Regions from separate parts of the Arthrobacter sp. G.S.26 genome, predicted to be linked through region 1. Evidence: riboswitches for the same ligand, from Rfam matches in the RefSeq annotation. Region 1 holds a riboswitch; each other region holds the start of a gene.
What was found. A riboswitch is a leader RNA that binds a small molecule or an ion and turns the genes downstream of it on or off. The one in region 1 is predicted to bind cyclic di-AMP.

Region 1 (9,859 bases):
AGGTCCGCAACGCCACCACCTTCACCACCCACTACGCCCGCCTGGACCGGTCCGACGTGATCTACCTCGCCACCCGCCAGGCAGTGGACCGGCGCCGGCTCTCCTCCCGCGTTGGCCGCAAGCTGCCTGCCCAGGTCACCGCACTGGGGAAGGCCATCCTGGCCGAATACACGGACCCGGAAGTACGCCAGCGGATCGGCGACGGCCCCTACGCCCGGCTCACGCCCAACACTGTTCCCGACTTTCCGGCGCTGAAGCTGGAACTGGAAGCGTTCCGAAAACAGGGCCATTCCCGCGAGTGGGAACAAAACACGGTGGGTCTCTGCTGCGTCAGCGTGGTGGTTCCGTACCGGATTCCGGGTACTGATGCCATCAGCTGCTCGATTCCCACGGAGCTGGCGACGGAAGCCGTGCTGGCCGAAACGGTGGCAACCCTCCACTCGGCCGCGGGCGAGCTGGCCCGAACGCTGCGGGCGGCCGGCATCCGCTAGGCGGCAGGCCGCCGTCGGCAAGGTTTCCCCTTCCCGTGATACTCAGTAGGCTTACGAAATATCAATAAGCCAACCAAGGGAAAGGCAACACCATGACCGAACAAAACCTTCCGGATGAAGAACTCGAAGTGGTCCAGGACGATGACGTGATCCTGCCGGAAACACCCGGCGCGACGGCCTCCCTGGAACTTGATCCGGTCAAGGGTGAGCCGGACAGCTACCCCGGCGCTGCGGAGGACAACCCCGACCGATGGCAGGAAGACCCGCTCCTTCAGGATGAGGCGGCGCCCGTGGCCCCGCCAACAGAAGAGATCTAGCTTCCCAGGGCCAGTGCATTGCCAAAGCTGCGTCCGGGGGTTCAGAGTGATCTGACCGGCACCCGCCGCCGAACCACGCAGCGCAGCATGGAGGTCACAATGAGCGCGACATCCGAGGAAGTCTCCCACGCCACCCGGGACAGCGGGCCCGAACTGAAAAGGGTCCTGGGGCCCAAGCTCCTGCTGCTGTTCATCGTGGGGGACATTCTGGGTGCCGGTGTGTATGCGGTGACCGGCACCATGGCCGGCACGGTGGGCGGCATGGTGTGGCTGCCGTTCCTGCTGGCCTTTGTGGTGGCCACGCTCACCGCCTTCTCCTACCTGGAACTGGTGACAAAATACCCGCAGGCAGCAGGAGCGGCGCTGTATGCGCACAAGGCCTTCGGCATACACTTCGTCACCTTCCTCGTGGCTTTCGCCGTGGTCTGTTCCGGCATCACCAGCGCCGCCACCTCCGCCAATGTCCTGGCCCAGAACTTCTTCGGCGGACTGGAGGTCAATGGCTGGCTGGCCAAGCCCGGGCAGGGCGTGGTCACCGTGGTGGCCCTCGTGTTTATGCTGGTCCTGGCCGCCATCAACCTCCGCGGGGTGGGTGAAAGCGTGAAGTTCAACGTGGTGCTCACCCTGGTGGAGATGCTCGCACTGTGCATCGTCATCGGCGTCGGCTTCTACGTGATGGCGCACGGAACAGGCAACCCCGAACAGGTCTTCGTCTTTACGGACTACCAGGACAAGGGGTTGTTCCTGGCGGTCACGGCCGCGACCTCCATCGCGTTCTTCGCCATGGTGGGCTTCGAGGACTCGGTGAACATGGTGGAGGAAACCAAGGACCCTGAGAAGATCTTTTCCCGGACCATGCTCACCGGCCTGGGCATCGCCGTCATCCTCTACATGCTGGTGGCCATCTCCGTGGTCAGCGTGCTTTCACCCACGGAACTGGAAGGGATCCGCGAGGCCGAGGGCGCTGCCCTGCTTGAAGTGGTCCACAAAGGGTCGCCGGACTTCCCCATCGACCGGATCTTCCCGTTCCTTGCCGTGTTTGCCGTGGCCAACACGGCCCTGATCAACATGCTGATGGCCAGCCGGCTGATCTACGGCATGGCCCGCCAGAGGGTCCTGCCGCGCCAGCTCGGCAAGGTCCTGCTGGTCCGCCGGACGCCGTGGGCCGGCATCGCGTTTTCCACCGCCCTGGCCCTGGGCCTCATCATCTACGTCACCAGCGATCCCAAGAGCAACATCGTGGCGAACCTGTCCGGAACCACCGCCTTCCTGCTGCTGTGTGTGTTCACGGTGGTCAACGTGGCCTGCCTGATCCTGCGGCGCAAGCCGGAAGCGGCCGGGGCGCACACCTTCCGCTCGCCCGGCCTGCTGCCCCTGGTGGCCGCCCTTCTGTGCGGTTTCCTGGCCGGTCCATGGGTGGGCCGCAACCCGATCCAATATCAGATCGCCGGGGGCCTGATGGCCATCGGCGTTGTGCTGTGGCTCATTACCTGGCTGATCAACCGGCGCTCGAACGGCGGCGATAAGCTGAAGGCATGAGCGCTGCCGCAGAAACGACCTTAACGCTGGACAACCGCTTCGCCCGCGAGCTTCCCGAACTCGCTGTCCCGTGGCAGGCCGAAGAGGCGCCGGACCCTGCACTGCTGGTCCTCAACGATGGCCTGGCGCGGCGGCTGGGACTCGATCCCGAATTCCTTTCAAGCAACGACGGCATCCGCCTGCTGACCGGAAACCATGTCCCGGCCGGCGCCACACCAGTAGCGCAGGCATACGCAGGGCATCAGTTCGGCGGCTACTCGCCGAGGCTGGGCGACGGCCGGGCACTGCTGTTGGGCGAGGTGACCGGCCCCGACGGGCACCAGCTGGACCTGCACCTTAAAGGCTCGGGCCGCACGCCCTTCGCCCGGGCAGGGGACGGCCTGGCCGTGGTGGGCCCCATGCTCCGCGAGTACCTGGTCAGCGAGTCCATGCACGCGCTGGGCATCCCCAGCACCCGCGCCCTGGCCGTTGTGGCCACCGGGCGGCAGGTCCGCCGCGAAGGGCTGCTGCCCGGAGCCCTCCTGGCCCGCGTCGCGGCCAGCCACCTGCGCGTCGGCAGCTTCCAATACGCCCGGGCCGCCGACGACGTGGACCTGCTGCGGCGGCTGGCCGACCACGCCATCGCCCGGCATTACCCGGCAGCTGCTGCCGCCGAGCAGCCCTACCTGGAGCTCTTCAGGAATGTCCTGGCGGCGCAGGCGGACCTGGTGGCACGGTGGATGCTGGTGGGATTTGTGCATGGCGTGATGAATACCGACAATATGACCATCTCCGGGGAAACCATCGACTACGGGCCCTGCGCGTTTATGGACGCGTTTGATCCCGGCGCGCTGTACAGCTCCATCGATACCGGCGGCCGGTACGCCTACTCCAACCAGCCGATAGTGGCGGAATGGAACCTGGCCCGGCTTGCCGAAGCGCTGCTGCCGCTCCTCCACGAGGACCAGGAAAAGGCGGTGGAGCTGGCAGTGGAAGCACTGGGACTCTTCCGGCCTGCTTACGGTGCGGCCTGGCAGGCAGGGATGCTGGCCAAGCTGGGACTGCCGGCACCGGCGGATGGCTCACCTGCAGACCCTGAAAGCGCCGGGCTGGTTGACGGCGCACTGGCCTTGCTCAAGGACGGCCCCGTGGACCACACGCAGTTTTTCCGCAACCTGGTCAAGGCCGCCCGCGGTGACGCCGGACCGGTCCGCGGCATGATCATGGACCTGGCCGCGTACGACGCCTGGGCGGCGCGGTGGCTGGCCCGGCAGCCGGACCCCGCCCTGATGGACCGGACCAACCCCATCTACATTCCGCGCAACCACCTGGTGGAGGAAGCCCTGGCCGCCGCCACTGCCGGTGACTTGGCACCATTCCACCTGTTGCTGGACGCCGTTGGCAGCCCGTTCACGGAACGGCCGGGCCTGGAGCGGTTCGCGGAAGGGCCGCCGGCCGACTTCGGCGCCTACCGGAGCTACTGCGGCACCTGAGGCCAGGCCGGGCCCGCTGGTTCGGGGCCCCGCCGGTTCCGCGCCGCATTCCTTAAACGCCAAGGGCGGCAGCGGGACTGATCCCGGCTGCCGCCCTTGCGGTGGTGCAGGCGCTTGCTGCGCCGCGAAGCTACGCTACGCGGACGAAGGAAGCTCCGGCGAGCCAGCTGATGGAGTGGACCTCGGTCTTGTAACCGTCCACGCCGCCGCTGACAACCTGGCCGTCGCCGGCGTAAACGCCAACGTGGCCGGCGGTGATGACCAGGTCACCGGGGGCCGGTGAGCCCACAACGCTGCCGTACTGGAAGAACTGGCCCGGGGCGAGGTCGCCCACGGACTTGCCTACCGAACGCAGGGCCTTTTCCACCATGGCGGTGCAGTCCTGGCCAACGCCCAGTTGGCTGTAAGCCGAGGCGAGGATTGCGGCGCCGGTACCGGTGCCGGTGGAGGCTGCCGGAGCGGACGCGTAGCTGAGGTTCATGCCGGTGTTGGCCGGGGCGGCAACGGCTGCAGCCTGGACCGGGGCGGGAGCCGGGGCCGGGGCGGACACGGGGGCTGCCACGTAGCCGGCGCCTGGGATCTGGATCTGGTCGCCCGGGTAGATGACGGCCGAGATGGACAGCCCGTTGGCGGAGAGGACGTCGTTCAGGCTGACGCCGTTGGCCGAGGAGATGGCGCCCAGCGTGTCACCCGAAACAACGGTGTGGACATTGCCGGCAGCGGCAGGGGCAGGCGCTGCAGCGGGCGCTGCCGGTGCCGAGTACGCCTGGACGTTGCTGGTTCCGGTGGTATCCGGTGCGGTCACGCCGGCGTGGGCCGGGGCGCCGATGCCGAACGCGATGCCGGATGCGGCGGCCACGGCCAGGGCCGGGCGGCCCAGGGACTTGGCCTGCGACTTGGCGGAAACTGCCAGGCCTTCAAGAACGATGGAATGGGTCGGCACCGCGCGGTGACGGGCAGCCAGGGTGTTTTTTGACATGATAGATCGCCTCTCCCATGCCTGCGGGGTGAGCTGTCGGGTTCGGGTTGGAGCTACCCGGCCGGGAGCACCCCATCAAGGACAGAGGTGCTATCGACTTAACCCCAAGGCTTCAAAGAAGCCGTGGAAACTTGGTTCCCCCGTCCCTGCCATCCGGAAACGATTGATCCCAGGCCAGCGGCAGGGCTCGGCATGCTGGTGGGAGTGCCCCGTTGGAGAGGGACACATCAAGACCATAACCCAGGTGCCGACCAATTGTCACATTTGGATAACATGCGAGGTGGGCCTCTCGGATCCCTGGTTTGTCCATCGCTGATGTGTTGCCGGGCCCCTGAACTCGAAGGACGCCATCCGGTCAGCCGGCCGCACAGGCCTTCGTCACAAAGTCATAAAGTTGGCCGCGCAGGGTGGCTCCGGCGACGAGTTTCAGTTGCCCTGAGCGCATCCCCACTGCCACCCGGACGGGCAGCAGTGTGCCCACTTTGTCTTCCGCCACAGCGTGCGCGTCACAGCGCGCGGGCCGGAGCCGCAGGTTCATAACGAACGGCGCAGCTCCCGCCCTGACAACGGTGTCAACGGGCCAGGGATCCGCCGACGCTTCCGCCAGCAGCGTGGTGCCTTCGAACCGTTCGAGGGTCAGCCGGCCGCTCCCGCGGGCCCCGCCAGCAGGATCAACCAGCAGGTGGACGACGGCGGTGCGCAAGTCCGGCGCGACGGCCAGGTCCGGAGCCAGGGCCAGGTCCGCTACCGCTGCCGCAGCCGCCGAAAGGCAAAGTTCAGCGTTGTTCCGGGCCAGGATTCCGAGGGGATCAGTTGCCTCCAACGCGATGCTGGTGGGAGTGGGAGCGGTGGTGGGCGGTACTGTGGCCGGGGCGGTGGCGTCTGCCGCCGGCAGCGTCAACGTCGCTGTGGCCACCGCGGCAGGCCCGCTGGAAGTGGGCCGCCCCGGCTCCGGACAGGCAGCCGTGGGCAACATTGCGGTTCGGATTTTGGCCTGGTGCGGTGGCACGACCACTACACCGCCCGCGGAGTCCCAACGGATGTCCTGCTGGAACAGGGAAGTGCTGAGCCGGGCGTCGCTGACCGTGACCGGACTGTCTGTGCTGTTGGTAATCAGCAACTCAATGCCATGCCGCCCGTACTGGTCCCGGGACTGGTTTACTTCCACGGTGAGTGCCGGTTCTGCGGCGGCTGGAGTGGACCACGCCGGCGTCGGATTGGCTGGGGGAGAGCACGCAGTCAGGGCGGCCAGGGCCAGGCCGGCAACGGCCGCCGTTGCGCAGCGCGGCGTGCCACGCGAAGGACGGCGGGGAGTGCCCATGGCCCCAGTCTAGGTGTACTCAGCCAGCAGGTTGGTTACATCTGCTGATGGGTGGTCGCCCTCCGAGGGCTGCGTGGTTTCGGCGGTGGTTGTAGAAGTCTAGCCAGCCGGTCAGTGCCTGTGTTCGGTGGTTGCTGGAGTCGTAGGCGTTCTTGTAGGCCCAGCCTTCTTGCAAGGTGCGGTTGAATCGTTCGGCTTTGCCGTTTTGCCACGGGCTGCGGGGCTTTGTGCGCCGATGTTTGGCGCCGAGGTCCTTCATGACGGTCGCGAAGGCTGTTGACCGGATGTAGGCCAGGGCGTTATCGGTCATGACTTCTTGAACGGGTGCCCCGTTCGCGGCCATGAACGCTGCGGCGTTGGCCAGAAACGCTGCGCAGGTCGGGCCCTTTTCGTCCGGGAAGACCTCGACATAGGCCAGGCGTGAGTGGTCATCGACGGCCACGTGGACAAAGTCGTAGCCGAGTCCGCGGCCTTTGACGGTTTCGGACCAGCCATGAACACGCCAGCCGCCGCCGGCTGGGATTCTCCCGAGTTTCTTCACGTCAATGTGGAGCAGTTCACCGGCGGTGTCGCGTTCGTAGCGGTGGTCAGTAGCCCGGCCTGCCCTGATGCGTTCGCCGCTGATCGGGTCCAGCTCCCACAACCGGGGCATCCCGGCCCGGGCGATGATCCGGGAGACCGTCCGGGGCCGGACGTGGCACCGTTCGGCGAGTTGGACCGGGCCCTCGCGGTGCTCGGCACGAGCGGCGAGCACCTCGTCGATCTTCCTCGCGGGGGTGGCGTGCGGGCAGGAACGCGGACGTGAAGACCTGTCCTCCATCCCGTCCCAGCCGTGCTCCAGATAGCGTCGGAACCACCGGTGGGCGCAGGTCCGGGAGACACCCATTTCCTTCGCCACGTGGGCCACGGGTCGGCCGTCCAGAACACGCTGGACAAGGATGCCTCTACCGGCAGGAGTCAGACGGGCATTACGGTGGACCATGAAGACCTCTTAGTCGTTCGGTGTGTGTGGTAACCACCAACCTAAGAGGTCTTCACCCTTTTACGGTGTAACCAACGTCCTGGCCGAGTACATCTAGGTCCACGTTTTGCAGCTCCCAATGTAACGATGTGGACACTTCAGCGTGTTCCGGCGGACGGACGCCGGTAGGCTTCGGAACTATGTCCCCGTTCGTTTCCAAAGTGCGGTCGCCCCTGGCCGGCGGCCTGTTGGCACTTATCCTGGCCGGCTCGGCCGTTCTGCCGCCCGCCATGGCCGGCGAGCCGGCGCCGCCCTCGGGCTATCCCTCGTGGGAAGACGTGCAGCAGGCCAAGGAAACCGAGGCCGGCAAGGCAACGGAAATCGCCAAAATCAACGAGCTGCTGACGGGGCTGGCAGCACAGGCGGAAATCCTCGGCGGCCAGGCCGTAACCGCCGCCGCAGACTATGGCGTGGCCGACGCCGCGCTCCAGGCAGTGGATGCCAGGCTGCTGTCGTTGGCCGCAAAAACCGCAGCAGCCACTGCCGACGTGGACCGGCGCCGGAAGGAGCTGGGGGCCCTCGCCGTGCAGTCCTACAAAACAGGCGGCACCAACACAGGGTTCTTCGTGGCCTTGGACGCGTTGGAGCACAACAACGTGCAGGGCCTGAACGTGGTCCAGATGGTAGGGGACAAAACGGCCGCGCTGGTGGAAAGGGCTGCTTCCGCCGCCAAGGTGTCTGAATCCCTCCGCGAACAGGAGCAGGCAGCCCGGACCGAACGCGAACGCCTCACCGCTGAGGCTGCCACGAAACTGAAGGCCGCCCGCGATGCGCAGGCCGGCATGGCCCGGCAGATCGACGACGGGCAACGGCATGGCACCGAACTTACGGCCCAGCTGGCGTCCCTGAAAGGCACCACCGCGGCTGTCGAGGGGGAGTACCGGCAGGGCGTGGAAGCCGAAGCCGCCTACCAGGCCGCGCAGGATGCCAAGCGCAAGGCTGCCGAAGAACTGGCCCGCCGGCAGGCCGACGACGCCGCCAGGGCAGCTGCGGCCGCTGCCGCTGCAAGACCCGCCCCGGCCAACCCCGCCCCTGCAAACCCGGCACCCGCGAACCCCGCCCCCGCGAACCCGGCACCGGCGAACCCCGCCCCAGCCCCGCAGGTGCCGGTGGAACCCGTCCGGCCTCCCGTCGTCGTCCCTTCCGTGCCCGGCGGCGCCGTCAATGATCCCGCCGGCGCGAAAAATTACGCGGCGGGCAGGCTGGCCGGGTATGGCTGGGGCCAGGACCAGTTCCCCTGCCTGTCCCAGCTGTGGATGAAGGAGTCGGGCTGGCGGACCACCGCCACCAACCCCAGTTCCGGAGCGTACGGGATTGCCCAGTCCCTGCCCGCAGGAAAGTACGCCAGTGCCGGCAACGACTGGCTGACCAACTACCGCACCCAGATCGAATGGGGGCTGGGCTACATCAGCGGCCGCTACGGCTCGCCCTGCGCGGCCTGGAACCATTCGATCGCCTACAACTGGTACTGATGGCACGGCCAGGACTGTCGAAGGCCAGCGCCGGCCGGTTCCGGCTGCTCCTTGAAGAGGAGCGCGCCCGGAAACTGGCGCTGGTCGCTGCCCTGCGGGCCGAAATAGCCGGTGCCAGCTCCGCCCGGCAGGACTCCAACGTTGATGACGAGCACGACCCGGAAGGCGCCACCATCGCCTTCGAGCTCTCGCAGGCGTCCGCCCTGGCAGCGCAAAGCGCCGCTGGCCTGGCGCAGGTCGACGCCGCGCTGGCCCGGATTGCCGACGGTACCTACGGGAGCTGCCTCGAGTGCGGCGGGCCCATTGCCGAGGGCAGGCTCGAGGCCAGGCCCTGGACGCCCTACTGCATCAGCCACTCCTCAGCGGGACGGGGCCGGTGACCGCCGGCGGTTCCGTGGGTCCGGCCGTGGAATTCATCGACATCACCTTGCAGAATGAGGGCGCCTGGTACCGGGCGGACGACGTCGGGTCCCGGCTGGGCGGTGTCCTCGCCTCCTACGGGTCGTCCGTGGGTGCCGTGCGGGGCACCACCCGGGACGCGCTGCGGAAGTTCCGGGACCTCGACCACGACGGGATCCTCCTGCTGGCCTCCGCCTTGTGGGCCCGGCCGGCACCCGGCGTACTCCCCGTTTTTGAGCGGCGGCTGGCGGCCGTGGTGCTGCTGCAGACCAGGGTCCGGACCCTGCTGCATTCCGACCTGACCCGCCTTGAAGGGTTCCTTCGCTCCGCGGCTACCGGGGAACTGGCTGACCCGCTGCTCGCCGACGTCGTGGCGCCGATGCTGGCGGGGTTTAGCACCATGGAACGGCGGAAAGCCGAGGTGGTCCTGTCCAGGTGGCGGACCGATCCGGCCGCAGAACTGCGGGACGCCGCAGCGTACCTCGACCAGGCGGTGCCGGGCGCTTCGGCCGGCTGACAGATAAGGAGACATGTCCGTGAACGCATCCCGGGACCTTGAACGGTTCGTGACTGCCCAGGAGGGCGGGGTTTACGACGACGCACTCGCCCAACTCCGCGCAGGCAGCAAAACCGGCCATTGGATGTGGTTCGTGTTTCCCCAGATCGCCGGCCTGGGCCAGAGCCCCACCTCCCGCAGGTACGCCATCAACTCACTGGCTGAGGCGCGCGCCTACCTGCGGCACGGGCTCCTGGGCCCCCGCCTGCTCGAATGCACAGCCGCCCTGATGGACCAACCCGGCCGGTCGGCCGTCAGCATCCTGGGCAGCATCGATGCACGCAAGCTAAAA
Region 2 (9,859 bases), 1.4 Mb from region 1:
GGGGCGCGGTGGCCCGTTGCGGGCCCGGCGCCGGGCTGGCCCACCAGGGAGGGCACCCGCTCGCTGGCCAGCCAGGCGTTGACCAGCCACAACCATTGCTCCTGCCGGGGCACAAGGAGCCATTCGAGGTCCGCCGGGCGCACCCAGGAACTGGTGTCCACGTCCAGCCGGATCAGGCCCGCCAGGGCGCACAGTTCCAGCAGCACCCCCGCCCGGGTCTGGTCAAGGCGCAGCACCTCGCTCAGCCTGCGGGTTTCGCGGACGCCCACGCCGCCGCTGCGCAGGGTTGCCAACGGCTGTTCGCCAACGGCGTGCAGCAGCTCGCCCACCAGGCGCAGGGTCTCCGAGATGGCGCTGAGGGCAGCGTTCCTGCGCAACGCGGCGGTGGTCCGGCCAAGCTCGGGGCGGGGCGGGGTAAGGCTGAAGTCGTCGATAACCACACCGCCGCGCAGCGACGTGCCCACGCTGTGCGGCAGTTCCACATGCGCCGCGTCCAGGGGCACCAGCAGGCCGCGGGCCAGCAGCCAGTCCACGGGCCCGACGTCGGCACCCTCGGTGGTGATCGACGCCTTGCGTTGCGCCTGGGGGACGGCGCCCATGGCCCAGTTCCGGAACCTGGCGAGCAACGCCGTGGTCCTTGCCGGTGCCCCTGCGAGGATATGGTGCAGTCCCTCCGGCGATGACGTCCAATGTTGCAGGGCCAGAGCTGCTTCCATGGGGGTGGTGGCATCGTGGATGTCCGCACCGCTGCGGTGCAGTTCGGAAACCAGCTGAACGGCGCGCTGCGCAAACGCGGGCTGGAGCCGGACCAGTTCCGTGTAGCTGCGGCCGAGCCCGGCCGGGTAAATCCCCACCACGTCCTTCAAGGAGCCCACAGGCAGGTAAAACCGGTGTTTTGCCGGCCCGGCGGCGGTTCCGGACGGTGGGGCTGCCCGGTGGACCAGCGCCATTTCCTGCAGGGTGGCCAGGATGCCGTCGACGGTGGCGGCGGTGGACCCGGTGATGAGTTTGCGGAGCCCCGCGGCGGACGCGCTGTGGCCGGTGTCCGTGTTGGTGCACAGGTGGAGGGTTTCCAGGACCTGCATCTGCGGCCGGTTAAGCCGTTCCAGCGCCCGCTGGACGCTGACCCGCGCACTGGCCCGGGCCGCCAGCGCGGCGAAATCCGGGACGCCCGGGGAGATAAGGTCCGGCCGCGCCGCAAACAGCGCCCGCAGCGAGTCATCGGTGCGGGCGGCCAAGTCCTTGCTGAGCGCGCGAATGAGGGACATCAGTCCAACGTTACCGCCGGTCAGGCTTTGTTGCCCGGCGACGCCCGGCAACACTGTCCAGAACCAGGAAGAGCATCAGGATGAATGCCAGCGGCAGCCCGTAAAGGGCGGAGTAGGTCACCCAGGGCGGAGCCACGGCGCCGGCGAAGGCCAGCGCCATAACGGCTGCAACGGCGGCCAGGGACAGCAGGGCAATGGCTGCGGCCGCAATCATCAGGGGCCTGCGGTAGCGCGGGGGTGTCATGGAAGTAACGCTACAGGCCCGCGGCGGCGGGGGTGAACGGCTCCCGTGGGGCCCGGTAAAGCGGGAATGTGGCACCGGGCAGGATAACCTTGAAGGATACAGACCAAGACGGTCCGCAGCTGCCATACCCTGAACCCGCACCACAGTGCGGACGCGGTGGTGGCCGGCCGGGTCCCCAGACATTAAGACGAAGAAGGTTGATTACGTGCCTACCGGCAAGGTCAAGTGGTATGACAAGGACAAAGGGTTCGGCTTCCTCGCCGGCGAGGACGGGCAGGAAGTATTCCTGCCCAAATCGTCGCTGCCCGAGGGTGTGACGGAACTCAAGGCCGGCACCCGTGTGGAGTTCGGCGTCGCTGACGGCCGGAAGGGTGCCCAGGCGCTGGGCCTGCGGGTACTGGACAAAACGCCGTCCCTGGCCAAGGCCAAGCGGCCCAGCGCCAAGGACCTGGCGCCCCTGGTCCAGGACCTCGTGAGTGTGCTGGATAACCTGTCCGGCACCCTGTCGGCCGGTAAGTACCCGGAAGGCAACAAGGGCAAGGCCATCGCCGCTGCCCTCCGCAAGGTCGCCGACGAGCTGGACGTTTAGGCAACCATGAACCCCCAAGCTGAACAGCCGGAAGCGGTGCTGCAGGACCAGGCCGCTGACGCCCCGGCCGCTGACCAGGCCACCCCTGCTGCGGCAGCCCCCGCACCGGCCGCGCCCAAGCGGGGCGCCGGTGTGCCCGTCTGGCGGGTTGGAAAGCCGGATGCCTTCCTGGCCGCAGCCGTGGATTCGGCCCGCGCCGCCGTCGAGGGCATCACCGAACCTGGCGCCGTTGGCCGGCACCTGGCCGCCAAAAGCGAAGGCGACCGCCTGGTGACGCACCTGTTCGAGTCCAGGCTCGCCGGCTACCAGGGCTGGCAGTGGTACGCCGTGCTGACCCGCAACTCCCGCTCCAAGACGGTCACCGTCAACGAGCTCGGCATGCTACCGTCCGGGGAATCCATCCTCGCCCCTGAATGGGTGCCGTGGGCCGAACGCGTCCGGCCTGAGGATGAGCAGGAACAGGCTGCCCAGGAGCAGGAACGCCGGCACCGGGACGCGCCGGCCCACAGCTCTGCTGATGCGGATGCCGCAGAAACGGACGACGACGTTGCGGACCAGGTGCCGGAAGGCCAGGAACACGACGCAGTTGTGTCAGCTGATGCAGCTAACGACAATGACGACGATGACGCGGACGACGCCGAAACGGACGAGGATGAAGACTCGCCGGACAGTGCCGGTTTCGGCGGCCGGGGAGACTAAGGCCCCGCGGGCCCGGTTTTTCCCGCCGAAGCCCCAGCACTCCGCACGGCATTTTCTGACCAAAGTACTCCGCACCAAGCACTCCGCACCACGGCACTCCGCACCACAACAAAAAGGCGCCGCCCGGCTGTTTAGCCGGGCGGCGCCGTCGTGCGTTCAGGACATGTCGCTGCGCGCTATTTGCGCAGTTCGCCCACCACGTAGTCGATGCTGGCCAGCAGGGCGGTCACGTCGTCCGGATCGATGGCAACAAACGTGGCAATGCGCAACTGGTTGCGTCCCAGCTTGCGGTAGGGTTCGGTGTCCACCACGCCGTTGGCTCGCAGGACCTTTGCCACCTGGGCGGCGTCCACGGAATCATCGAAATCAATGGTGGCGATGACATTGGACCGTTCGTCCGGGTTGGCTACGAACGGTGTTGCGTACTCCGAAGCCTCGGCCCAGCTGTAGATCCGGCCTGCCGAATCGGCGGTGCGCCCGGCAGCAAAGTCCAGGCCGCCGTTGCTGTTCAGCCACTGCACCTGGGCGTCCAGGGTCACCAGGGTGGAGAGCGCCGGGGTGTTGTAGGTCTGGTTCAGCCGGGAGTTGTCGATGGCCGTCTGCAGGTCCAGGAAATCCGGGATCCAGCGGTTGCCGGCCTTGATCCGCGCGGCACGCTCCAGTGCGGCCGGCGAGAACAGGCCCAGCCACAGCCCGCCGTCCGAGGCAAAGTTCTTCTGCGGTGCGAAGTAGTAGACATCGCTTTCGGCAACGTCCACGTCCAGCCCGCCGGCAGCCGAGGTGGCATCCACCAGGACCAGCGAGCCTTCATCGGCCCCCGCGACGCGGCGCACCGGGGCGGAGACGCCAGTGGAGGTTTCGTTCTGGGGCCAGGCGTAGACGTCCACACCGGCCTCTGCCTGTGCCGTGGGACGGGTGCCCGGCTCCGCCTTGATGATGGAGGAAGCCGCCAGGAACGGGGCCTTGTTGGTGGCGGCTGCGAACTTGGAACCGAACTCACCGAAGGACAGGTGCTGCGCCTTCTCCTCAACCAGGCCAAAGCTGGCAACATCCCAGAATGCGGTGGAGCCACCGACGCCGAGGACTACTTCGTAGCCTTCGGGGGCGCGGAAGAACTGGCTCAGGCCGGAGCGGACGGAGCCCACCAGGTTTTTGACCGGAGCCTGGCGGTGGGAGGTCCCCAGAATGGCCTTGGACGCGGCGGAAAGAGCATCGATCTGCTCCTGCCGGACCTTGGAGGGTCCGGCGCCGAACCGTCCGTCCCGGGGCAGCAGGTTGGCGGGGATCGTGATGCTGGTTTCGCTCACAGGTGCTCCAATTTCGGCGTGGAAGTTGTTGCGCCGGGACGGCTGGGTGCCGGCCGCCAGTGGTCAGCGGCCCTCGGCCCGGACCCTCCAATTGTGCCTGAAGTGGTGTTTCGGCGGGAACCGCACCCGTCATAGTCCAGTCATTGAGACAGTCCGGCAGAAGAGCCGAATCTATTCGGACAAACTCAAAATAGGCTAAGCTTTTCCACGGACTACGCCGCCGTCTGGGCGGTACGGTGGGACAACGCAAGGTACTGCGCTCGAGGAGCTGAGCTGGATGACGGATCTTATCGACACTACGGAGATGTACCTTCGCACCATTTTGGAGCTTGAGGAAGAAAACATCGTTGCCCTCCGGGCCCGCATCGCGGAACGGCTGAGGCACTCGGGGCCCACGGTTTCGCAGACCATCGGCCGGATGGAGCGTGACGGCCTGGTGGTGGTGTCCGGGGACCGGCACCTGGAACTGACCGAGACCGGCCGTAAGCGCGCCACCGAAGTCATGCGCAAACACCGGCTCGCCGAGCGCCTCCTGGCGGACGTTATCGGCCTGGACTGGGCGTACGTCCACGACGAGGCCTGCCGCTGGGAACACGTGATGAGCGAACGCGTGGAGAAGCGCATCTACGAGATGCTGAACCACCCCACGGAGTCGCCCTACGGCAACCCCATCCCGGGCCTCGCGGCGTTGGGTGGCCAGCCCGGCAACGGCTTCCGGGACGGAGCCGTCAGCCTGCTCGAAGCCATGAAGTCCTACGGCCCCGCCTCCTCGGTGACGGTGAGCCGGCTGGCGGAGCCCATCCAGGTTGAACCGGAACTTCTGGTCCAGCTCGACGAAGGCGGCATCCGGCCCGGCGCAGCCGTTTCGCTGGAGCGCGTTGGCGACTACATCTCCGTCCGCGTGGCCGGCATCGAAGGTGCCCTGGAACTGCCCCCTGAAGTGGCAGCGCACGTCTTCGTCGCGGTCAACTGACGCTGCCCGACGCCGCACTTACCCAATCCCGAGCGGGTTACGCAAAGATAACGGAATTGTTACTTTGCGGGGGTAACGGATATAGTTGAACCTAAGCGTTGATACATAAGCGTTACTTGATCCGGAGCCGAGCTCTGCCAGCGGATCAGGCGCACAAGTCATTTCTGGCAGAGGCGGGGGAACCACAACCGGCAGCGGGGGCTGCCTTGGGGTGAAGTCCGTCAGCAGCAAGCCTCTCCAGTGAAGGATCCTACGGGATACCCCTGTGCCAAAGCTTGCCCGCGCGGACCGGGTCGAACGAACTCTCTGACCCGAATCCGACAGCTAACTCCGCAGGCTTTTCCAGAGAGGAACCGTTCTTGACCATGCAGACCTCCAGGGGACGCCGCCGTGCGGCCGTCCCCGCTTCGGCGCCACGGGCAGCTGAAGCCACCAGCACGGAGCGCCCGCGCGATTTCCACCGCGACGCGCGCCGCCGCAGGGGTCCCTTCCGGCAGATCACCGACTTCGCGTCGGCCAGCGGCATGGGCCAGAAAGCCGGCATCGCCCTGGCTGCCACGGGCCTGGTCCTTACCGTGACCGTCCCGGCCACCAGCCCCGTGCTTGCAACCGACGCACCCGGAGCCACCCCCGTGGCTGCCGCCGCAGTAACCCCGCAGCCCCGGATCTCCGCAGAAGCCGGCGCCCAGCTGGACTTCAGCCGTTCCGCTGTGGTGACCCAGGCCGATCCGGACGGCAAGCTCAAGCAGCTGCTCAGCGCCCAGTCCGCCAGCGCCGTCTCCCGGGCGGCCTCGGCAGGCAGCCTTGCTGCGCCGCTGGCCACGCTCACCACTGCCTCTCCCTTCGGCTACCGCGTCAGCCCCATCACCGGCGGCAACGGCGACTTCCACCGTGGCCAGGACTACGTGGCCCAGTGCGGCACATCCGTGCTTGCTGCTGCAACCGGAACCGTGACATTCGTCGGCTGGCACCAGTACGGCGGTGGAAACCGCGTGGTGATCGACCACGGCAATGGCCTGGAGACCACCTATAACCACCTCTCCTCCTTCACTGTGAAGGAAGGCCAGACGGTGTCCCGCGGCGATGTGGTGGCCCTGAGCGGCACCACGGGCGCTTCCACCGGCTGCCACCTCCACTTCGAGGTCCAGGTCAACGGCGAAGTCGTCGATCCTACCGGCTGGCTCTAGTCAAATGATGGTTCACTACCGGATCGCCGAGATCCGCCGTGACCTGAATGTGACATTGAAACGAAACTGCTGTACCGTCTAACTTGCGTCAAGTTTTCCGAACTTGACGCTCTTGAGTGGATTGCCTAGCTCTGCCACCGCTCAAGGTCCGTTCGCATTTCATCGTCTGGCAGGGGCGGGGGAACCAATTTTGGCCTTCAGCTGTATCGAAGGCCTTGGGGTTAAGTCGCAAAGCTTCCCAGGAAGCAGCGCGGCCGGGTGACTCCCATCCGAATCCGACAGCTCACCTCGCAGGCATTGGGAGAGGCCACCTTCTTGTCTTCACGCCACAATTCTGCGCGCCACCGTGCGCTCACGGTTCGCACCAGCCCTTTGGACAGTGTTTCCAAAGCCGTCAGTGCCAATGCCGGGACAGTAGGTCGCCAGGCGGCAGTATTCGCCGCCGCGTCGGGCCTGATCCTGACCATGGGACTGCCTGCCACAGCTGCTGACACCACTGCCGGAGTGTCCGCTTCCACCGAGTCCGGCACCGCCCAGACCGCGCTGGCAGTCACCGCCGCTCCCACCGCCACCGTTTCCTTCGAACGCACAGTGGTCACAACCATTGCTGCGCCGAAGCCGGAGCCGGTCCGAGTGCAGGCCACCCCCGCAGCCACCGCAACGGCAGCAGCCCCGGCCGCAGCCGGAGCTACGGCCGCGGCAGCAGCGCCGGCAGAGAAGGCCGCGCCTGTTGCGGCTTCGACGTCCGGCATCGCAGCCATCGCCTACACGGGCATCGGCCGTCCCTACGTCTGGGGCGGCACCAGCCCCAATGGCTGGGACTGCTCCGGATTCACCCAGTGGGTCTACGCCCAGGCCGGCATCAGCATTCCCCGCACGAATGCCTGGAACGCCATGACGCCCACGTCCAACCCGCAGCCGGGTGACCTGGTCATGCAGAATGGCGGCGCGCACGTTGGTATCTACGTCGGCAACGGCATGATGATCAGCGCGCTCAACCCCTCCCAGGGCACCCTGCTCCACGCAGTGGCAGCCACGGGCTCCTCCTCGTTCTACACGCTCGGCAAGTAGTTCCTGGGGCTTCGGCCCCGGGAACTTTTTCTTTGCTCGAAACCGCTTCACGCCAATCACCAAATCCCCGTTCTGGACGCGCCGGAATACCCCCAAGATGCCGGCGCGGCCAACGCCCCGGGCCTGCCCACCAGCAGGGCCCGGGACAACGAAAGAGAGAACTGATGACTACTCGTGCAATCGCACGGCATCGCGCCGAGGTCACCAAAACCAACTCGATCACCGTCATTGCCAAGGCTGTCGGCAGCAACGCCGGAGTCTTCGGACGCCAGGCTGCCGTCATCGCCGCAGCTTCCGGCCTGGTCCTCACCAGCGGAATCGCAGCCAACGCTGCAGACGCCAGCACCCAGCGCGAATCAGCGCCGCTGTCCGGGCTGGAAGTTGAATCGACGGTTGACGCCCCCATCTCCGCCGCTTCGACCATCGCCATCACCTTCGAGAAGCCGGCCGTGACCACCACGCCGGCTCCCGTTGTTGAGCCCGAGCCCGAAGTTACCGTCCAGGAAGCCGAGCCCGCAGCGCCCGCCGCCGCAGCCCCTGCTGCGCAGCCTGCTGCGGCACCGAAGGTCACGGCCACCGTTGCCTCGGCTCCCGCTCCGGCGGCTGCACCCGCAGCCCAGGCCCCCGCCAGCGGCAAGGGCGCGGCTATCCTCTCCGCCGCCTACGCCCAGCTGGGTGTGGTCCAGGACTGCACCATGCTGGTCACCAACTCCCTCGCAGCAGTGGGCATCAACTTCCACGACTGGCCTGCAGGCTACCTCTCCCTGGGCCGCACCGTGAGTGCCGCCGAGGCTCAGCCCGGTGACCTGATCTACTACGCCAACGGCGGCTCGGGCATGGCCCACATCGCTGTCTACGCAGGCAACGGCCAGGCAGTTCACGGCGGCTTCAACGGCAACCAGACCATCGTGTTCAGTGCCAACGTGGGCTCCGGCCCCGTGTTTATCCGCGTCAGCTGATTCCAGCGGGTTCCCGGGAACCCCAGGCCCGGCCGGCGTCAACCGCCCAAAGGCCACACTCCGAAGGACCTCCGCACCACGGTGCGGGGGTCCTTCGTGCATCCGCCGCCAGGCCCTGCCATGTGATGCCGCCCCGCAGGGAGCTGCCGCAACGACACGGAACCGGTGAACTCCGGAATTAGTTGATAGCGCGTTTCGTTGTTTACTCTTGTCATGTCGATCCATAGCCCGGACACGCCGGGGGCAGCCGGCCCTCGTGCCCCTGACGGGTGCGGCCGGAGGTACGTGCATGCGCACTCTCGTTCTGAATGCTGGATATGAACCGCTGGCGGTTATCACCTTCCGCCGGGCGCTGGTGCTTGTGCTCACGGGCAAGGCAAGCGTTGTGGCCGAAGGCGACGATCCCGTCGTGGGTCCGCAGGAGATCCTGGGCAGGCCTTCCGTTATCCTGCTGAACCGCTACATCCGTCCCCGGTATAACCAGTCAACAGCGGTAAGCCGCCGGGGGGTGCTGCGCCGGGATGGACATGCCTGCGGTTACTGCGGCAAGGCAGCGCACACCATAGACCACATCCAGCCCAAATCACGCGGCGGAGCCGACTCGTGGGAGAACCTGGTGGCGGCCTGCCTGCGCTGCAACAACGTCAAGGGTGACCACACGCCCGGCGAAATGGGTTGGAAACTGCGGTTTGTGCCTGCCCCGCCCCGCGGCGCCATCTGGCAGATCAAGGAACTCGAAAAGCCGACCCCCGCCTGGGACCCCTTCCTGTTGCCGGAGCGCGCTGCCTGACCGCTGCCACGGCAGCACATACCGGCTGTGCGGGCGGAGCCGTCCGTGGCTAGGCTGGGGGAGTGGACGGTACCCCGGTTGAATTTGATGCTGTAATCCTTGCCGGCGGCAGGTCATCCCGGCTGGGCGGAACCCCCAAACAGGACCTGGTTCTTGGCGCTGCCAGCCTTCTGGACCGTGCCCTCGAAGCAGCCTCCGGCGCGGCCCGCAGGGTGGTGGTGGGGCCGGACCCCGGAACCCTGCCGGACGGTGTGCAGTCCTGCCGGGAGGAGCCGGCCTTTGCCGGGCCGGCAGCTGCCATCGCGGCCGGACTGGACGCCCTGGCCGGGTTGGAAGCCTTGGCCGGACCGCACGCACACGCCCCGGCCGCTTTTGTCCTGGTGCTTGCCTGCGATATGCCGCACGCCGCGGAAGCCGTTCGGGTGCTGTGCGCGGCGCTCCCCGATGCGGCGGACGCGGGAAAGCAGGGGGTGATCGCCCGGGCAGCCGACGGCACCAACCAGCCGCTGGCCGGCCTTTACAGCACAGATGGACTAAAAAAGGCGGCCGCTGCCTTGGCCGCCGATGGCCGCCTGACGAACGGCTCGGTCCGGTCCCTCCTTGCTAGTCTTGACGTGCAGCCCGTCACCGTCCCGGCCGGCTCCACAGCAGATGTGGATACGTGGGACGACGCCGCCGCACTAGGAATTGCCGCTGAAGGTCAGGAACCACATACGGGCCCTGACGCCCGCGGCCGCAGCTACCTTGGAGGCAGCACGTGAAAAGCCAGGAA
Region 3 (9,859 bases), 1.6 Mb from region 1:
GGGCAGCAGCAGCGCGGATGGCCACCACTTCGGCATGGGCCGTGGGATCGCCCAGTTCCTCGCGCCGGTTGCGGCCGTAGCCCAGCACCGCGCCGTCAGGGCCCACCACCACGGCCCCGATGGGAACATCCCCGGTGTCGAGGGCGCCGCGGGCTTCCGTCAGGGCAAGGCGCATCCATTCGTTGTGATTCATTCCAGCGGAGACCATGGGTCAATGATAGTTTCGACGGATATCCGGAACCCGTGACGCACTTTAGCCGGGAGGCACAATGAGCACCGTCAGAGACCGTGTGGACAAGTGGATCAAGCCATACGGAGCCCTTTGGCTGACCCTGATCATCGGCGGTGCCCTGGTCATCACGCTTGCCCTCCTCGGCGCCGAGGTCTATTCGGACGTGGTGGACGATGAGGGCCTTGCAAGCCTGGACCTGCCGGCACTTGACTACGCCCAAACGCTCCGCAACCCGGAAACCGACGCCTTCGTCACGGGCTTCACCAACGTAGGCGGCGGCATCGGCATGCCGATCCTGGCCAGCATCCTCACCGCGTGGCTGACGTTCCTTAGCCGCACCTGGCGTCCCATCCTTCTCGTTGCCGGCGCTGCAGCCGTGTCCACGCTGGCAACCACCGTAGGCAAAAGGCTGGTGGGCAGGACCCGGCCGGACCACGCCGAAGCCGTTCCGCCGTATGAGGATTCACCCTCGTTCCCCAGCGGCCACACCCTCAACACCACTGTGGTGATCGGTGTGCTCATCTACCTGATGTGCCTGCAGTTCGAACGGCTCTCCGTCCGCATTACCGCTATCGCCGTGGGCGGCGCCTTTATTGTCGCCATGGGCCTGAGCAGGGTCTTCCTGGGCCATCACTGGATGACGGACGTGATGGCAGGCTGGTTCCTGGGCCTGGCGTGGGTGGGCATGGTGATCCTGGCCCACAGGCTGTTCCATCTGACCCGCAGGAAGGCCCACGCCGGACCCGCGCCGACATTTGAGCACCCGGTCCTTCGCGAGGAGCAGAAGTAGCGCAACCCACAGTGCCTTTACGGGCCTGCACGCCCGATCCACCTGTTCGCCGGATGATAGTTTTAGACCCATGCGCACTCTTGTTGTGGACCACCCGCTGGTCGCCCATAAGCTCACCGTCCTGCGGGACAAAAACACCCCGTCGCCGGTGTTCCGGCAACTGACGGAAGAGTTGGTGACGTTGCTGGCTTACGAGGCCACGCGCGAAGTCCGCACCCAGCCCGTCACCATCGAGACTCCCGTCAGCACCACGGTGGGCACCGCCTTCACCAAACCCACACCACTGGTGGTTCCCATCCTGCGCGCGGGGCTGGGAATGCTTGAAGGCATGACCAAGCTCGTCCCCACCGCTGAGGTGGGTTTCCTGGGCATGGCCCGGGACGAGGAGAGCCTGGAAATCATCACCTACGCCGAGCGCCTGCCCGAAGACCTCACCGACCGGCAGATCTTCGTCCTGGACCCCATGCTGGCCACCGGCGGCACACTCCGCGAGGCCATCAAGTTCCTGTTCAAGCGCGGCGCCTCGGACGTCACCTGCATCTGCCTCCTCGCAGCACCGGAAGGCCTGGCGAAGCTGGAGGAGGAGCTGGGCGAGTCCAATGTGACAATCGTGCTGGCCTCCATTGACGAGCGGCTCAACGAGAAGTCCTACATCGTTCCCGGCCTCGGTGACGCCGGCGACCGACTCTACGGCATCGCAGGCTAACCAGCCACCGGGCCGCGCAAAAACTGCCGGCGCGGTCAGTTGTGGCCGAACCAGGGGCCAGGAACCCTTTCCTGGCTCCAGGGCCCGGGCTACCCTGAGCGGATGGACTGGAAACTTGAACTTGTACTGGTGCCCGTCTCCGACGTGGACCGTGCCCGGGATTTTTATGCGAACCAAGTGGGTTTCACCCTTGACCACGATCACCGGGTCAACGAGAACCTGCGCTTCGTCCAGCTGACCCCGCCCGGATCAGGCTGCTCCATCGCAATCGGCGAGGGGCTCTCGGATGCGCCGGCAGGGTCCGCCCCCAACCTGCAGTTGGTGGTTCCTGACATCCAGGAGGCGCACCGGCACCTGAAAGCCAACGGTGTGGATGTCACGGATATCTCGGACCCCGGCTGGGGTGAGTTTGTGTATTTCAAGGATCCGGACGGCAACCAGTGGGCCGTCCAGTGCATGGCTAAACTTCCACCCATGTAGCGGACGGCCTGCCGTGAAAATCCGGACGGGCACGCCAGGAGCCGGGTGCCGTGCAAAGCCGGCTGGGGCGCTGGGGCGCTGAACGGCTAACCGTGCTGCTGGCCAGGGTTCAGGTCCGAGACTGCCTTGGCCACGCGCCTGGCCCGGGTCTCCTCGGTTTTTGCCAGGGCCAGGGGCTCTACCAGGCGCCGCTGGGCGCTGTAGTTCAAGGCGGCGTACGCGTCGGACGCGGTGCTGTCTGCAGCCAGCGCGGCCGCCAGGTCAGCGGGCACCTCCACCACGCGTGGTTCGGTGTCCACCACCACGTCCACCTCAACGGCGTCGCCCGCGCCCGCCCCTGTCAGCTCACGATTGGCTGCGCTCAGGCCGATCAGGTACTGCCCGCCCATAACGGCAATGCTGCTGCGGTAGGACGCCCCGTTCAGCGTCACCACCACCGGCGGCCGTTTTCCGGCCGCCAAGGCGTCCACAATGCTGGCCGGGACTTCGATGCCGGTCTTGTTGCCGGAGCCGGCAATAACGGTGGTGAATTTCATGCCCCTTAGTATGGTGCCCGCGGAAGCGCCGCGTCACCTGTAGGCGACCCGGCGGTCCCGGGGACGGGACCGCCGGGATGGACCCCGCGGGTCCTAGTACCAGTTGTTGGCGAGGTGGAAGTTCAGGGCGGCTGCGGGGGAGCCGTAGCGCTCCTTGATGTAGTTCAGGCCCCAGTTGATCTGGGTGCGGTAGTTGGTGAGGTAATCCGCGCCGGAGCTTGCCATCTTCTCGGCCGGCAGCGACTGGACAATGCCATAGGCGCCGCTGCTCGCGTTGGTGGCCGTAGTGGTCCAGTCGGATTCCTTGGTCCAGAGCGTCAGCAGGCTCTGCATCTGGTCCGCCGACCAGCCGTAGGATGCCAGCTGGCTGGCCGCATAGGCCTGCGCACCGGCAGGGTCATTAACCGCGACGACGGGAGCGGGCTCCGGTGCGGGAGCGGGCTCCGGCGCTGGGGCAGGCTCGGGAACCGGTGCCGGTGCAGGCTCGGGGGCCGGTGCAGGAGCGGCTTCCACGGCGGGCGCCGGTTCCGCGGCAGGAGCAGCCGGAGCGGGCTCGGCGGCCTGGGGTGCAACAGCGATCGGCGCCGCAGATTCGCTCGGCGCAGCCTGGATTTCGCTCTTCTCCAGTCTCAGTGAGGAGCTTGCCTCGGCGGCTTTTGTTTCAGCCGCCACAGGGGAGGTGACGGAGCTGGTGGCTTGGCCGGCGGCACCGACTCCCACCAGCAGGGCGCAGGACGCGGCGAGGATGGCCGTGCGCCGGCCCAGGAAGGCAATGCCGCGCTTTTTGGTGTGGAATGGACTGTCGGCCCCATTTTTCGGGCGCGTTTCTACCGGGAATTCAGACATGATGGATCGCCTCTCACACCTGCGGAGTTAGCTGTCGGGTTCGGATGAGGTCATCCGGCCATCCGGAAAATTCACGAAAATGGCTTAACCCCAAGGGCACTCAGTGCCCGGGACTGTGGGTCCCCCGCCTCTGCCATGGGTCAAGAAGGATCCGGGAAGCGGCAGAGCTAGGCGTCATCCGGACATGCGCCCCGAACGGGAACCGCACCCTTTCGACGGTACAGGAGTCCGAAGCTTAAGTCACATTTAGGTAACGGACATCACGACGGCGGCGTGTCAGGTTGTGGGGGCGGCTGCTGCGAGCGGGAGGGAGATGGTGAATTGCGTCCTGCCCGGCTCGGACGTCACCCAGACCTTCCCGCCGTGCGCCTCGATGATCGACTGGACGATGGAAAGCCCCAGCCCGCTGGTGCCCTCCGCGGCGGCGGCCCCGGCCTGGTCGCCGCTGCCTTTCCTGGCCGCGTCCGCGCGGGCAAAGCGTGAAAAGACCTGGTCCACGAACCCTGCCGGGATCCCGCCGCCGTCGTCCGTCACCGTGACGAACGCCGTGTTGTCGGCCGTACCCACCCCTGCCAGGACGGTGGTTCCGGCCGGCGTGTGTTTCCGGGCGTTCGAGAGCAGGTTCATCAGGACCTGACGGAGCTGGGCTGGATCGCCCGTGACCACCACAGGCTCGTCCGGCAGTTCGAAGCGCCAATTGTGTCCGGGTGCCATCACCTTCTCGTCGCTGACGCTTTCCACCATGAGTTGCGTCAGGTCCACCTCGCTGAGCTTCAGCGGCTGGCCCTCATCCAGCCGCGCCAGCAGCAGCAGGTCTTCCACCAGCGCCGTCATACGCTCGGACTGGCTCTGCACGCGTGCCAGCGAACGGGCACCGTCGGGCGTGAACTGCTCCGTCATGCGCATCAGCTCCGTGTAACCGCGGATGGCCGTCAGCGGGGTGCGGAGTTCATGCGAGGCGTCAGCCACAAACTGGCGCACCTTGGTTTCGCTTTTCTGCCTCGCCTGCAGCGCGCTGGCCACGTTGTCCAGCATCAGGTTCAGCGCGTGCCCCACGCTGCCCACCTCGGTACCCGGATTGGAGTTCGACGGCGGGACGCGCACCGCGAGTGCCACCTCGCCGGCGTCCAGCGGCAGTTGGGATACCCTCGTGGCCACTTCCGAGAGTTGTTCCAGCGGTTTCATGGTGCGCCGGATCAGGACGGTGCCGATCAGCCCGACCAGCAGGAGACCGCCCAGGGACACAAAAACGAATGTCCACACCAGCGATGTGAGCGTGCTGTCCTTGACTGCCAGGGGGAGCCCGGTCACCAGGACGTCGCCGAAAGAGGTTTCGACGGCCACCAGCCGGTAGCTGCCGTTGGACAGTTCCCGGTCCACTGGCTTGCCGTCCGTCGCCAGGCCCAGGAGGACAGGCTTGTCGTCAGCCGCGAGGGGGGTGCGGGTGGTGTCTGAGGCGAGGAAACCGCCCGTGTTCACCTGGCCGTTGCGGATGCTGGCGTTGACGGTGCCCACACTCTGGCCCCGTGCGTCCAGTGGGTCCCGGCCGTTGAAGCCGCCCTGCGGCGGGCGGCCGGGATCGTTGGCCCGCTCCGCCGCCTGGCTCAGCTGGGCATCAAGCTGGCGGGTGAGGAAGGCATCCATTGAGGCGTAGCTGACCACCCCCACCGCGCCGCAGATGGCGATCAGCAGGGCCATGGCCAACGCCACCAAGCGCGTCCGCAGATGCCAGGTGGCGGGTCGGAGCACGCTCCGGCGGGGTGCCTCCGGGGCTGGTGTGGTGGCCACAGAACCTACTCTGCAGGCTTGATGACGTAGCCGGCACCGCGCACGGTATGGATCATGGGCGGGTGCACGGCATCAATTTTTTTGCGCAGGTAGGAAATGTAGAGCTCCACGATGTTGGCCTGGCCACCGAAGTCGTAGTCCCACACCCGGTCCAGGATCTGGGCCTTGCTGATGACCCGCTTGGGGTTCTCCATCAGGTAGCGGAGCAGCTCGAACTGGGTGGCGGTCAGCTGCACGTCGTCACCGGCGCGGGTCACTTCCCGGGTATCGATATTCAGGACCAGGTCGCCCACCACCAGTTCGGAGGTATCCATGGCGGCCACCCCGGAACGCTGCACCAGCCTGTGCAGCCGCAGCAGGACCTCCTCCATGCTGAATGGTTTGGTGACGTAATCGTCCCCGCCCGCCGCCAGGCCCACGATCCGGTCGTGGATGGCGTCCTTGGCCGTCAGGAACAGCGCGGGTACCTCCGGGGCGAACGCCCGGATCCGGCCCAGCAACTCGACGCCGTCAAAGCCGGGGAGCATCACATCCAGCACCAGGACGTCCGGGCGGAAGTCCTTGGCCAGCTTCACGGCCTCCGGCCCGTCCGCGGCCACGGCAACGGACCAGCCCGCCATGCGCAGGCCCATGCTCATCAGTTCGGAGAGGCTGGGCTCGTCGTCAACCACCAGGGCCCGGATGGGGGACCCGTCCGGGTGGGACAGCTGGGGGAGGTTGTTGGTCATGGAGTGCGAAGTGGCCATGGGACAACTCTCCGATCGTTCGGTTAAGCCCGGCTTTGGGGTTCCTGTGTCCAGGCTGTGAATCCCAGCCTAGCGACCTGGGTGCCGCTCAGGTTGGAACGTCCGCCGCAGCTGGCGGGAGTCCCGACTGGCTCCAGCGCTTTCGAAGAACGTCCAGGGGCCAGGCTGCAGGGATCTTGCGGGAGCGCACCGGGAACTTTTTCCGGAGAAGCCGGACATCGGCTGGACAGCAGGGTGCGGGAAGGGAGGAATTTTCGTGAATTCGGCTTGGCTGAAGTTCTTAATCCTAAAAGAAGGAATTGCCGAATATTGTTCTCAACAACATGGATTTTCCAGGTGCTGAACGGATAACGAACGTTATTCTTCACGCCGGACAGAATCGTGATCTGCAACACAAAAGCGCATTTTGTCTCACCATGCGGACGATGCCGTCCATTGTTACTTGCAAGTTGGCATTGTTACGCGTCACACTTCCAATGTGAACAAGAACTCAACAGCACCTGCAGCCGCAGAATATTGGCCCAGCACACCCGCTGCTGCCGACATGCGCTGTTGTCGAATGTACGCCTGACTTCCCACCCTCCGAAGTTCTTAGGCATTCGCCCCCAGCCCAGCGTCGGGCGTCCCTCCCCAATTCGCAGTGCGGGGAAACCCAGCATTCGAGCCGCCCAGGCGGCCATTCACATTGAGGTAAGCACAACATGACCGTTGCATCCGGATACGTCCACATCTCCGTCCGTAACGCCGCCAAGGCCGGCCAGCCCTCGGGTCTTCGCCCGGGCTTCGGACCCCGCCCCGCGCTGGCTCCCGCAGGCAGCGGAAACACCTTCCCTGCGCAGGGCTACGCCCCCCAGGGATATAACCCCAACTCCTACGGGCAGCTCCGCGCCGTTCCTGCCGAGCCCGCGCCCCTTACGGCCCCCACCCCCGTGATTGCCGGGCCCAACGCCGTCCGCCCTGTGGCGAACGAGAACGTGGCCCGCGGCTTTGTTCTCTACATGGGCATCGATGAGGAAACCGCCGCAGCCGCAGGTACCTCCATCGCCAAGCTCGCCCAGGAAATCCGGGCCTACGCCCAGTCCCTGGTCACCGGCGCCGAAAGCTACGCCGCCGTTGCCGTGGCTCCGGCAGGCACCCCCGGTTCCGCGCTCGACGTCGTCCGTTCCACCTTTGGCGACCCCACCGTCAACGCCCGCCAGCGCACCGAAACCCCGCGTCCCCAGCTTCCCCAGGAACCCCGGCCCTCCGGCGTCCTGATCGACCTGGCCCGCCGCGAGGTGCACCTGGACGGCGAGTCGCTGAACCTGACCTTCAAGGAGTTCGAACTCCTGAACTACCTGGTGGAAAACGGCACCCGCACGGTTGGCCGTGACGAGCTTCTTGAGGGGCTGTGGCGCAACGCCGAGGAAGTGCCCAATGAGCGCACCATCGACGTGCACATCCGCCGCCTCCGCTCCAAGCTGGGACGCCTGGCCAACACGGTGCGCACGGTCCGTGGCCAGGGTTACCGCTTCTACGAGCACCCCGAAGTTGTTGTCTGGGCCGCTCCGGAATACTCGATCTAGCCTTACCACCGCCCGGAGGCAGATGGCCGCCGCGGTTGGGTGCGGGGCGGGCGATAGGCTTGGGCCATGAGTGAGCACCACGTAAAACGCCTGGTCCTGATGCGCCATGCCAAGGCTGACTGGCCGGGCGGGGTGGCCGACCATGACCGTCCGCTGGAGGAACGGGGGCACCGCGATGCGCCCGCCGCCGGCCGCTGGCTTGTGGACCATAACGTGCTGCCGGATTTCATCCTCTGCTCGAGCGCGCTGCGGACGCGGCAGACCTGCACCTGGGTGTGCTCGGAACTGGGCGATAAGGCGCCCACGCCCAAGCTGGAAGGTGGCTTGTACGCCGCATCCGCGCTGCGGATGCTCTCGGTGGTCAACCAGGTGCCGGATACCGTGACCACCCTGATGCTGATCTCGCACCTGCCCGGTGTCCAGGACCTGGCCATGCACCTGGCGTCGCGTGATTCGGAACATGACGCCTACATGGACGCCGCCACCCGGTACCCCACAAATGCCCTCACGGTGCTGGAGACGGAGAAGACGTGGGCCGAACTGGACGGCCAGGACGCCCGGATCACCAGCTTTACAGTTCCGCGGGCCCGCTGATCTCCCGCAGTATCGCTGCCACGTGCCTGATGCCCGGGCTGGCTGTCATGGTGCGGCGGTAGACGATCCCCACCTGCCGTGCCTGCGCCGGGTTGGTCACCGGCACGGCCACCACCTCCGGCGGCAGCACCCCCCGGCCCAGCCGCGGCACCAGGGCCACCACGGCGCCCTGCTGGACCAGCGCGATGTGCGTGGCAAAATCAGGATCGTAGACCTGGATGTTGGGCACCCGGCCCAGCCCGGTGAAGATCCGCAGCAGGGCTTCGTTGCAGATTGCCCCGTTGGGCGTACTGATCCACCGTTCCCCCACCAGGTGGGCCGGTTCAACCTCGGTCCGGCCGGCCAGCGGGTGGTCCCGATGGACCAAAACATCGGCCACGTCCTCGCACAGCCACTCGAGGGTGAGGTGCTCCGGAATCACCAAGGGCACTGAGTTCCAGTTGTGGACCAAGCCTAAGTCGGCCTCTCCATTGGCCACGCGGGCCACCGCCTCCCGCGGATCCTCGGCCAGGACGCTAACGTCCAGCATGGTGCCGGCCGCAGCCAGGCGGCCCAGGAGGGGGCCCACCAGCCCCCGGCAGGCGGTGGAGAAGGCCACCACCCGGAGCTTGCCCTCGGGTTTTGCGGGATCGGCCAGCAGGGTGGACTGGAGTTCCTCCAGTTCGGCAAGGATCCGCCGGCCGTAGGCGGCCAGCGCTTGACCCCGCTCGGTCAGCAGCACACCGCGGCCCCGCCGTTCCAGGACCGCGAAGCCCGCCTCCTTCTCCAGCTTCTTGACCTGCTGGGAAACGGCCGAGGGGCTGAAGCCAATCGACTCCGAAGCGGCGATCACCGATCCGTGCTGTTCAACGGCTGCAAGGGCACGCAGTGAGCCAATATCGATCATGAAGCAAACGTACATTGTTTTATAAACAATTCAACGCTGGTGCTTCATTCGTCAGTCTGCGACAGTGAGACCATGAATCTCCGTGACACCCTGTTGGCCATAGCAGTCGCCGTCCTGTGGGGCTTGAACTTCGTGGCCATCGACATCGGCCTGCACCCCGCTGGCCAGGAGGTTCCGCCCCTGCTGTTTGTGGCCATCCGGTTTGTCCTGGTGGTTTTCCCTTGCATCTTCTTCATCCGGAAACCGGACGTAAGCTGGGCGGCAATCATCGGCGTCGGACTCTTTATGAGCGCCGGCCAGTTCGGGCTCCTCTACCTCGCCATGGCGCTGGGGATGCCCGCGGGCCTCGCCTCACTGGTCCTGCAGGCGCAGGTCCTGCTGACCATCCTGCTGGCGGCGATGTTCCTGGGCGAACGGCCCAGCCGCCGGCAGGGGGGCGGGGTGGTTCTTGGTGTGGCGGGCCTCGCCGTCGTGGCTACCGGGCGCAGTGCCGTTGCACCGTTGCTGCCCCTGGTGATTGTGCTGGCGGCGGCCCTTTCCTGGGCGGCGGGAAATGTCATTGCCCGGCGGGCCAAGGCGGCATCCGGGCTGGGCCTGGTGGTCTGGTCGGGGGCCGTGGTGCCGCTGCCGCTGGCCGGCCTGTCACTCGTGGTGGACGGCCCCGAAGCGGTGTTCACTACGCTGGGCAAC

Region 2: linked by a shared signal. The riboswitch ahead of ACRB8A_RS04090 (M23 family metallopeptidase) and the one ahead of ACRB8A_RS10480 (C40 family peptidase) in region 1 are both predicted to bind cyclic di-AMP.
Region 3: linked by a shared signal. The riboswitch ahead of ACRB8A_RS03425 (hypothetical protein) and the one ahead of ACRB8A_RS10480 (C40 family peptidase) in region 1 are both predicted to bind cyclic di-AMP.

What each region holds. Positions count from the first base shown of each region.
Region 1 covers NZ_CP193752.1:2,299,779-2,309,637, reverse strand. Annotated here, with positions in the region: gene ACRB8A_RS10500 (IclR family transcriptional regulator) at 1-491, shown strand, start outside; gene ACRB8A_RS10495 (hypothetical protein) at 584-808, shown strand; gene ACRB8A_RS10490 (APC family permease) at 908-2,347, shown strand; gene ACRB8A_RS10485 (protein adenylyltransferase SelO) at 2,344-3,819, shown strand; gene ACRB8A_RS10480 (C40 family peptidase) at 3,950-4,798, opposite strand; cyclic di-AMP (ydaO/yuaA leader) riboswitch at 4,802-4,967, opposite strand; gene ACRB8A_RS10475 (hypothetical protein) at 5,154-6,119, opposite strand; gene ACRB8A_RS10470 (IS481 family transposase) at 6,139-7,101, opposite strand; gene ACRB8A_RS10465 (coiled-coil domain-containing protein) at 7,281-8,612, shown strand; gene ACRB8A_RS10460 (TraR/DksA family transcriptional regulator) at 8,612-8,992, shown strand; gene ACRB8A_RS10455 (DNA alkylation repair protein) at 8,989-9,528, shown strand; gene ACRB8A_RS10450 (DUF1810 domain-containing protein) at 9,542-9,859, shown strand, end outside.
Region 2 covers NZ_CP193752.1:878,663-888,521, forward strand. Annotated here, with positions in the region: gene ACRB8A_RS04060 (helicase-associated domain-containing protein) at 1-1,268, opposite strand, end outside; gene ACRB8A_RS04065 (hypothetical protein) at 1,279-1,512, opposite strand; gene ACRB8A_RS04070 (cold-shock protein) at 1,718-2,101, shown strand; gene ACRB8A_RS04075 (DUF3027 domain-containing protein) at 2,108-2,800, shown strand; gene serC (phosphoserine transaminase) at 2,977-4,107, opposite strand; gene ACRB8A_RS04085 (metal-dependent transcriptional regulator) at 4,385-5,080, shown strand; cyclic di-AMP (ydaO/yuaA leader) riboswitch at 5,227-5,435, shown strand; gene ACRB8A_RS04090 (M23 family metallopeptidase) at 5,446-6,267, shown strand; cyclic di-AMP (ydaO/yuaA leader) riboswitch at 6,404-6,578, shown strand; gene ACRB8A_RS04095 (C40 family peptidase) at 6,640-7,338, shown strand; gene ACRB8A_RS04100 (NlpC/P60 family protein) at 7,503-8,297, shown strand; gene ACRB8A_RS04105 (HNH endonuclease) at 8,587-9,087, shown strand; gene mobA (molybdenum cofactor guanylyltransferase) at 9,150-9,848, shown strand; gene ACRB8A_RS04115 (DUF6457 domain-containing protein) at 9,845-9,859, shown strand, end outside.
Region 3 covers NZ_CP193752.1:717,475-727,333, forward strand. Annotated here, with positions in the region: gene ACRB8A_RS03400 (nucleoside deaminase) at 1-208, opposite strand, end outside; gene ACRB8A_RS03405 (phosphatase PAP2 family protein) at 270-1,022, shown strand; gene upp (uracil phosphoribosyltransferase) at 1,093-1,728, shown strand; gene ACRB8A_RS03415 (glyoxalase superfamily protein) at 1,831-2,208, shown strand; gene ACRB8A_RS03420 (YdeI/OmpD-associated family protein) at 2,295-2,744, opposite strand; gene ACRB8A_RS03425 (hypothetical protein) at 2,838-3,590, opposite strand; cyclic di-AMP (ydaO/yuaA leader) riboswitch at 3,596-3,747, opposite strand; gene ACRB8A_RS03430 (HAMP domain-containing sensor histidine kinase) at 3,867-5,378, opposite strand; gene ACRB8A_RS03435 (response regulator transcription factor) at 5,384-6,124, opposite strand; gene ACRB8A_RS03440 (winged helix-turn-helix domain-containing protein) at 6,826-7,689, shown strand; gene ACRB8A_RS03445 (SixA phosphatase family protein) at 7,756-8,283, shown strand; gene ACRB8A_RS03450 (LysR family transcriptional regulator) at 8,261-9,169, opposite strand; gene ACRB8A_RS03455 (EamA family transporter) at 9,242-9,859, shown strand, end outside.